2 regions of the Micromonospora sp. RL09-050-HVF-A genome follow, and region 1 is predicted to be linked to the other one. Evidence: riboswitches for the same ligand, from Rfam matches in the RefSeq annotation. Region 1 holds a riboswitch; the other holds the start of a gene.
What was found. Region 1 has a riboswitch for ZMP and ZTP ahead of J7462_RS04425 (bifunctional 5,10-methylenetetrahydrofolate dehydrogenase/5,10-methenyltetrahydrofolate cyclohydrolase). Riboswitches for the same ligand answer to the same signal wherever they lie in the genome.

Region 1 (4,403 bases):
CACGGACGTAGGGTGCACAGGTGCGCCTGGCGACCTTCAACCTGCTACACGGCCGCTCCCTGACCGACGGGCTCGTCGACCCCGCCCGGCTCACCGCCGCCGTCCACGCCCTCGACGCCGACATCCTCGCCCTCCAGGAAGTCGACCGCGACCAGTCCCGCAGCGGCCACCACGACCTCACCACCCTCGCCGCCCAGGCCCTCGACGCCCCGAACACCGCTTCGCCGCCGCCGTCGTCGGCACCCCCGGCGAACACTTCCGCCCCCTACGCCACGACGACGACGGCCACGGCGAACCCTGCTACGGCATCGGCCTGATCAGCCGCCACCGGGTCCGCAGCTGGCACGTCACCCGCCTCAACCCCGCACCCGTCCGCTCACCCATCTACGTCCCCGGCCCCGGCGGCGGCCTCATCCTCCTGCGCGACGAACCCCGCGTCGTCCTCGCCGCCGTCCTCGACACCCCCCACGGCCCCCTCACCGTCGCCGCCACCCACCTGTCCTTCGTCCCCGGCTGGAACGCCCACCAACTCCGCCGCGCCGTCCGCGCCCTACGCGCCCTACCCGCCCCCCGCATCCTCCTCGGCGACCTCAACCTCCCCGCCGGCCCCGCCCGCCTCCTCACCGGCTGGCAACCCCTGGCCCGCCGCCCCACCTACCCCGCCACCGCACCCCGCGTGCAACTCGACCACATCCTCGCCGACCCCCACGACCGGCACCTCCTACCCCCCGTCACCGCCACCGACAACCCACGCTCCACCATCTCCGACCACCGCCCCCTCGTCGTCGACCTCGGCTGACCCACCACCGGTCACCCCCGACCCGCAGCCCGCTGCGCCGCCCGCAACGCATTACGGAACAGCATCGCCACCGTCGTCGGACCCACCCCACCCACCCGAGGCGTGATCGCCCCCGCCACCCGCGCACACGCCTCGTCCACATCCGGCAACAACCGGCGACCCGCATACCGCACCCCACCACCCACCACCACCGCACCCGGACGCACATGCTCCGGCCGCACGATCCCCGGCACCCCACCGCCGCCACCAGAATCTCCGCCCGCCGCGTGTACCGCGGCCAGTCCGCCACCCCCGTGTGCACCACCGTCACCGCCGCATTCGCCGTCGGCCGCTTCTGCGCCAACAACATCGCCAACGGACGACCCAACGTCGCACCCCGACCCAGCACCACCACCTCCCGCCCCGCCACCGGCACCCCGTGGAACGCCAACAACGCCTCGATCCCCGCCGGCGTACACGGCAACGGCCCCGGCAACCCCAACGCCAACCGGCCCATGTTCACCGGATGCATCCCGTCCACGTCGGAATCCGGATCCAACACCTCCAACGCCCGGTCGTAATCCAGATGCCCCGGAACCGGATGCTGCACCAACACCGCATGCACCCCGGCATCGTCGTTGAGATCCCGCAACACCCGATGCAGATCCGCCTGCGTCGCCGACCCCGGCAACCGCACATGCGGCGACGCGAAACCCAACTCCGCCGCCTGCCGGGACTTGATCCGGATATACCCGACACTCGCGTCGTCGTCACCGACCAGCACCGTCGCCAACGACGGCACCACCCCGACCGCCCGCAACGCCGCCACCCCCTCGGCGACCTCGGCGAGAATCCGCTCCGCCACCGGCCCACCCGGCAACAACCGGGCCGTACCAGACGTGGGGGAGGGGCAAGAGGAAACAGACATGGCGCACCTCGACCACGAAGGCCCAGGCGGTCGACCTCCGCGACGAGCTCCCCGATGGTTGACCCATCCCCGTGCCGCCAGTCGCATCCACCCCCACCATGCCACACCCCACCGCCCACCGGGCCCCGCCACCCCACACGCGCCGGGCCCGGCCGCCACACGACGACCGGGCCCCACTGACCGACCTGCTACGAGACCGTGATCTGCGCGACCCCACCAGCCGGATTGCTGATGATGCCGACCATCGACCGACGACACGACCCGATGACCGGATCGTTCGCACACCCCGGGGCGCTGTAGTCCACCGCCACCACCTGGATCCGGTGATTGGCCACCGTCGGCGAGTAGTTGAACGGCGAACCCACCGGACAGCTGCTGCCACTCCACTGCGAACCCAACAGACCCAGATCCGTCCAGACACCCCCGGCGTCCATGTCGTTGATCCAGATGCGCAGCGGCCGCCGGTCGTTGTGACAGTTGTACGTCAACAACGTCCGCACCCCCGTCGCCCCCGAATCCGGCGGCGTGACCATCGCATCACCCGACCAGATCAGGTTGACCCCCCACGGCCGGCTGCCATACACCACATAGTCGTTACGGCTGCGATTGAACAACGCCTGACCACCCGCCGTGGTGATCACGTTCCACTCGTAGACCGCAGTGGCCGACCAGACCAGGTCGATGCCCCAGCTCTGCGCACCCCACCGCAGGTAACCCCCGCCCGGAACCCGCAACGCCACCTTCGTGGTGTTCGTGATCGGCGCGTTCGTCGGCAGACCCTCCCCGTACACCTCCCACCGCGAATTCGGCCAGTCGGTCCAGTTCAGATTGATGCCGTAGTCGCGCTCCGCGTACCGCAGCGCCTTGAGACCATTGCTCTGGTTACGCATCGGGCCGTACCCACCACTCCACGTCGGCAGGCCCTCCCAGTCGACGACCGCACTCGGCGGCGTCGCCAACACACCCGACCCCGCCGACACCGGGACCGCTGACACACCCGACCCCGCCGACACCGGGACCGCTGACACACCCGACCCGGCCGACGCCGGCACCGCACCGGTCAACCCGGCGAGGACCACCGCCACCAGCAGGCAGAGCACTCTGTGAACACGGGACATGTCTCCTCCGAATCAGGACACCAGCACGGACACCCCTAACGGCGTTCCACCCCGTGCCACCCCGTTCCGGCCCCCTCAGTACGCCGCACCCACCTCCTCCGGCGCCCCCCGCGCAATCGCCGCCAGCAACGCCACACTGCCCCGCAACGTCTCCACATCCGGCGACGACGTCGACAACCGCACCGCATCCGGCACCGGCACCCCCACCACCGCATAGTCGGCCGCCGGACTGATCACCACCCGCTGCCGGGCCGCAGCCGACACGAACGCCCCCGTCGACCACCCACCCGGCAACCGCCACCACACGTGGTACGACCGAGGATCAGCACGCACGTCGAACCCGGCCAGCACCTCCGCCACCACCGCCTGCCGCAACCGCGCGTCCTGCTGCTTGAGCCGCACGATCCGCTGCGCCGTACCATCAGCCAACACCGCCGTCGCACACGCCAACGCCACACCCGGCACCCCCCACGTACCGGAACGCACCGCCGCCGCGACCCGCCCGGCCAACCCCGCCGGACACACCAGCAACCCCAGATTGAGCCCCGCACCCACCCGCTTGGACAAACTGTCCACCAGGATCGTCTGCTCCGGAGCATGCGCGGCCAACGGCAACTCCTCGTCGTGCAGAAACGAATTGATCCGATCCTCGATCGCGACCAGACCCAACCGCGCGAGCCGCCCACCCAACTCGATGCGCCGCGCCGCCGACATCGTCACCCCCAACGGGTTGTGCAACGTGGGCTGAAGGTAGACCGCCGCGAGCGGCGCCCGACGATGCGCCTGCTCCAACGCCGACGCACTCAACCCCTCCCCATCCATACCGATCGGCACCAACGTCACACCGTGCCGCGCCGCGATCGTCTTCACCACCGGATACGTCAACTCCTCCACCCCGAGCCGCTGCCCCGGCGCCACCAACGCCACCATGGCCGCCGCGATCGCCTGCCGCCCACTACCGGTGAACAACAACCGCTCAGAGTCCACCACCCACCCCGGCCGGGACAGGAAGGACGCACCGACCCGCCGCGACTCCCGCGACCCGGTCACCGGCACCGGATGCATCGCCGCCTCCAGGCCCGCCGGTGCCAACACCCGCCCCAACGCCCGCGCCACCATCGACGACTGCCCCGGCAACACCGGAAAGTTGGCCTCCAGATCGACCAGGTCCGCGTCCCCCGACCGCACCGAGAAATCCACCACGAACGTGCCCCGACCCACCGCCCCGGCCACCAGACCCCGCCGCGCGAGCTCCTGATAGACCCGGGCCGCCGTCGACACCGCCATCCCGTGACGCCGGGCGAACTCCCGCTGGGGCAGCAGCCGCTGCCCCGGCCGCATCCGCCCGGACCGGATATCAGCCGCCACCGCATCGGCCACCAGCCGGAAATCGTCCCGCACCGTCACCCCTCACCTCCACCGAACCCTGCCCGCACCGCGCCCCCGCAACACCTCCGAGCAATCCGACCACAACCTCGGTGCAATCAACAGACACCCAGCCACGCAAAACCCCCCAATGTCGGATTCCCGGCCGCGAACGCAGTTGACGCCACCAACCAAACCGATGCGAGACTCACCT
Region 2 (4,403 bases), 250 kb from region 1:
GCCTGCTCACTGGTGACCGCGAACCGGCGGGAACGGGCGGCGTACACCCGCAACCGGGACCACCTGCTGGCCGGCCTGCGGCGACGTTTCCCGGCCGGCTCGCCGGTGCGCTGGAACGCGCCGGCCGGTGGCTTCTTCGTGGTGGTCACCGTGCCGTTCCCGGTCGACGACGCGCTGCTGCGGCGCTCCGCGCAGCGGTACGGTGTGCTCTGGACGCCGATGGCGCACTTCTACGACGACGGCCGCCCGGTCGACGCGCTGCGACTGTCGGTCAGCGCCGTCACCCCGGAGCAGATCGACCTCGGGCTGGACCGGTTGGCCGCCCTGATCACCGACGAACTGACCGGCCTCCGCTGACCGCGCGGTTGCCGTGCTCCGGCCGACCCGGTCACCGCGCCGACCGGCACCGCGTGTCATCGAACCGCCACCTCCCGTGCTGTGCGACGGATGGGCCGGTGGCCATAATGGACGCATGATCGCTTGGGAGTACGCCCTGTTGGTCCGCCGCTACCAGGGGCAGGGACGCCAGTTCCACGTCTCGTTCGTCTGGTACGGCCCGGACGGCTCACGCACCGACGTCACGGCCTACGGCGACACCGCCATCGCCCACCTCAACCGGGTCGGTCGGGAGGGCTGGGAGTTGGTCTCCGCCGCCGAGGACGTCAACAACATCCAGGGCAGCACCGAAGTCCACCGCTACCACCTCAAGCGCCCCCTCCCCTGACCCCCACCCCTGCCCGCCCGTCCCCGCCCCGATCTCTCCCCGCCCCGCCCCCGCCCCGCCCCCGCCTCCGCCCCCGGTCTCCCGGTTGATCAAGAGGTTTTGGTCACCAGAACCACCTTTCCTGACCTAAACCTCTTGATCACCCCAGCAGCCCAACCCGGCCTCACCCCATCCTCCGGCTGTCCCTGGTCGGGGTCGGCACGGTGGTGGGGCCGGCACGGTGGTGAGGGTCGGTGATCAAGAGGTTTGGGTCACTGATGAGGGCTTTCGTGACCTAAACCTCTTGATCACCGGGAGGGAGCGGGGCGGGGCGGGGTGCCGGAATGGCGGGGCCGGGCCGGGCTTACAGTCAGCCCAGGTTGATGGTGGGGTAGAGGGGGTGGGCGGCGAGGAGGTCGGTGGCCTGCTTGCTGATCTTGTCGGCGACCGCCGGGTCGAGGACGTACTTGGCCTTGGACGGGGTGCCGTCGGCGTTGGCGCCCGGCGTGGTCTGGCTGAGCACGGTGTGGATCAGCTCGGCGGTGACGTCCATCTCGGCGGTGCCCAGACCCCGGGTGGTCAGCGCCGGGGTGCCGATCCGGATGCCGGAGGTGTACCAGGCGCCGTTGCGGTCCTGCGGGACGGCGTTGCGGTTGGTCACGATGCCCGAGTCGAGCAGCGCCTGCTCGGCCTGCCGGCCGGTGAGACCGTAGCCGGATACGTCGAGCAGCACCAGGTGGTTGTCGGTGCCGCCGGTGACCAGGGTGGTGCCCCGGCGCAGCAGCCCTTCGGCGAGGGCCTGGGCGTTGTCGACGATCCGCTGGGCGTAGTCGGCGAAGTCGGGCCGGCGTGCCTCGGCCAGCGCGACCGCCTTGGCCGCCATCACGTGCGGCAGCGGACCGCCGAGCACCATCGGGCAGCCCCGGTCGACCTGGTCGGCCAGCTCCGGGCCGCAGAGCACCATGCCGCCGCGCGGCCCGCGCAGCGACTTGTGGGTGGTGGTGGTGACGATGTGCGCGTGCGGCACCGGGTCGAAGTCGCCGGTGAAGACCTTGCCGGCGACCAGGCCGGCGAAGTGCGCCATGTCGACCATGAAGGTGGCCCCGACCGAGTCGGCGATCTCCCGCATGATCCGGAAGTTCACCTTCCGGGGGTACGCCGAGTAGCCGGCGACCAGGATCAGCGGCTTGAACTCCCGGGCGGCCTCGGCGACCCGGTCATAGTCGATCAGGCCGGTGGCCGGGTCGGTGCCGTAGCTGCGCTGGTCGAACATTTTGCCGGAGATGTTGGGTCGGAAACCGTGGGTGAGGTGCCCGCCGGCGTCCAGCGACATGCCCAGCATCCGCTGGTTGCCCAGCTCGCGGCGCAGCGCGAACCAGTCCGCCTCGGTCAGGTCGTTGACCTGGCGTACCTGGGCCTTCTTGAGGGCGGGGGACTCGACCCGGTCGGCCAGGATCGCCCAGAAGGCGACCAGGTTGGCGTCGATGCCGGAGTGCGGCTGCACGTAGGCGTGGGAGGCCCCGAACAGCGCCTTGGCGTGTTCGGCGGCGAGCGCTTCGACGGTGTCGACGTTCTGGCAGCCGGCGTAGAAGCGACGGCCGACGGTGCCCTCGGCGTACTTGTCGCTGAACCAGTTGCCCATGGTGAGCAGGGTCGCCGGGGAGGCGTAGTTCTCGCTGGCGATCAGCTTCAGCGACTCACGCTGGTCGGTCAGCTCCGCGCCGATCGCGTCGGCCACCCGGGGTTCGACCGCCCGGATCACCTCGAGCGCGCTGAGGAAAGCGGTGGATTCGGCGTTGCGCGACATGCGACCTCCAGGTGACGTGCGGAAGGCCCAGGCGCTCGGCGTGCGTCCTCATGACGGGGCCGCTTCCCGATGGTGCTCCATCCCCACGCGCCAGTCACGGCCCACCGATGATCCTACCGGGTGCCGTTCGGGCTGCCCGTGCGTACCTGCCGGTGCCGGGCAGCCGGCCGGGTTCTCCGATCGTGCGGAGCTCCGGTGCCCCGGTACCGGCTCGGTCGGCCGGCCACCGCCGTTGCGGTGGCCGTTGCGGTGGCCCCACGCCGGGCGGTCGGCTGCGTACGATCGGCGGATGCTGGGGGAGGACACCGAGGGCAGTCTGGTCGCGATCAGCGATCTGCACATCGGGTACGCGGAGAATCGTGCCCTGGTCGAGGCGCTGCGGCCCACCTCGCCACGGGACTGGCTGATCGTCGCCGGTGACGTGGCGGACACCGTGGCCGACATCGAGTGGGCGCTCGGCACGCTCGCCGAACGCTTCGACACCGTCATCTGGGCACCCGGCAACCACGAGCTGTGGACCCCGCCGGCCGACCCGGTGACCCTGCGCGGGGTGGACCGCTACGACCTGCTGGTGCGACGGTGCCGGGAGTTGGGTGTGGTCACCCCGGAGGACGACTACCGGGTGTGGCGGGGGCCGGGCGGTCCGGCGCTGGTCGCCCCGCTGTTCCTGCTCTACGACTACAGCTGGCGACCGCCGGGGTTCGACACCCGGGAGGCCGCGCTGGCCGAGGCGTACCGGACGGGGATCGTCTGCACCGACGAGTTCCTGCTGCATCCCGACCCGTATCCGAGCCGGCAGGAGTGGTGTGCGGCCCGGCTGGAGGAGACCGCCCGCCGGTTGGCGGCCCGGGACCCGGAGCTGCCCACCGTGCTGGTCAACCACTGGCCGTTGGACCGCCACCCGACCGAGGTGCTGCGCTATCCGATCTTTGCCCAGTGGTGCGGGACGGAGGCCACCGCCGACTGGCACCGCCGGTTCGCCGCCACCACGGTGGTCTACGGGCACCTGCACATTCCGCGTACCACCTGGAAGGACGGGGTGCGGTTCGAGGAGGTCTCGGTGGGTTATCCCCGGGAGTGGCGGCAGCGCAGTGTGGCCCCCGGCCGGGTACGGCAGATCCTGCCCGCGCCGACGGGCGCACCGGTGACCCTCTGGTGAACCACCGGCTCAGCCGGCGTCGAGGCGGGTGACCAGCGAGTCGGTCATCGTGCCGAGGCGGCGGGCGGCGGCCGGGTCGAGCGTCGTGGTCGACAGCGGAACGGGTCTGCCCCGGTCGTTGGCGGTCAGGGCATCCGACGGTGGGTTGTCGATCCACGCCACGACGGGGCGGATCGACTTCCCGACCGGCCTTGCGACGACCGACGCCGCCCGGATCACCCCACGGATCGCCGCCGGCATGGTGGACAGGTCGCCGCTGCGGGTGAAGCCGGGGTGGTAGAGCACATACCGTGCCCGCGAGCCGGACCGCGCCGCGAAGTCCACCCCGAGCAGGTCGTTCGCCCGGCCGGCCTGCAACTGTGCGTCGACCATGCCGTACTTCCGGGTGAGCTGGAGGTCGTCCCAGTGGATCGATCCCCGGGTGATGCCGACCCCCGCGACGTTGACGATCACCGGCTGTTCGGCGGCGTCCAGTTGGTCGCGTAGACCGTGACTGAGCAGGTAACGGCTCAGGTAGTAGAGCGCGAAGGTCTGCTCCAGGCCCTCGTCGGTGACCACCCGCCGGGGTACCGGCCGGTTGGCGAACAGTGCCAGGGCGTCCACCTTCGGCCACCGTCGCCTGATGGTGTCGACGACCCTGCGGGTCTCCGCCACCGAGCGCAGATCCGCCCGGAGGAAGTGCACCCGGCCGGAGAGCGCCCGCACGGCCTGCCCCTTCGCCGGGTTGCTGCCGA

Region 2: another riboswitch for ZMP and ZTP. It lies ahead of J7462_RS05600 (glycine hydroxymethyltransferase); the one in region 1 lies ahead of J7462_RS04425 (bifunctional 5,10-methylenetetrahydrofolate dehydrogenase/5,10-methenyltetrahydrofolate cyclohydrolase).

The regions. Positions count from the first base shown of each region.
Region 1 covers NZ_JAGKQP010000002.1:943,479-947,881, reverse strand. Annotated here, with positions in the region: partial or broken gene J7462_RS04430 (endonuclease/exonuclease/phosphatase family protein) at 21-799, shown strand; partial or broken gene J7462_RS04425 (bifunctional 5,10-methylenetetrahydrofolate dehydrogenase/5,10-methenyltetrahydrofolate cyclohydrolase) at 811-1,706, opposite strand; ZMP/ZTP riboswitch at 1,720-1,801, opposite strand; gene J7462_RS04420 (hypothetical protein) at 1,895-2,824, opposite strand; gene J7462_RS04415 (PLP-dependent aminotransferase family protein) at 2,900-4,225, opposite strand.
Region 2 covers NZ_JAGKQP010000002.1:1,194,911-1,199,313, reverse strand. Annotated here, with positions in the region: gene J7462_RS05610 (PLP-dependent aminotransferase family protein) at 1-357, shown strand, start outside; gene J7462_RS05605 (hypothetical protein) at 473-724, shown strand; gene J7462_RS05600 (glycine hydroxymethyltransferase) at 1,074-2,510, opposite strand; ZMP/ZTP riboswitch at 2,529-2,618, opposite strand; gene J7462_RS05595 (metallophosphoesterase) at 2,800-3,669, shown strand; gene J7462_RS05590 (SDR family NAD(P)-dependent oxidoreductase) at 3,679-4,403, opposite strand, start outside.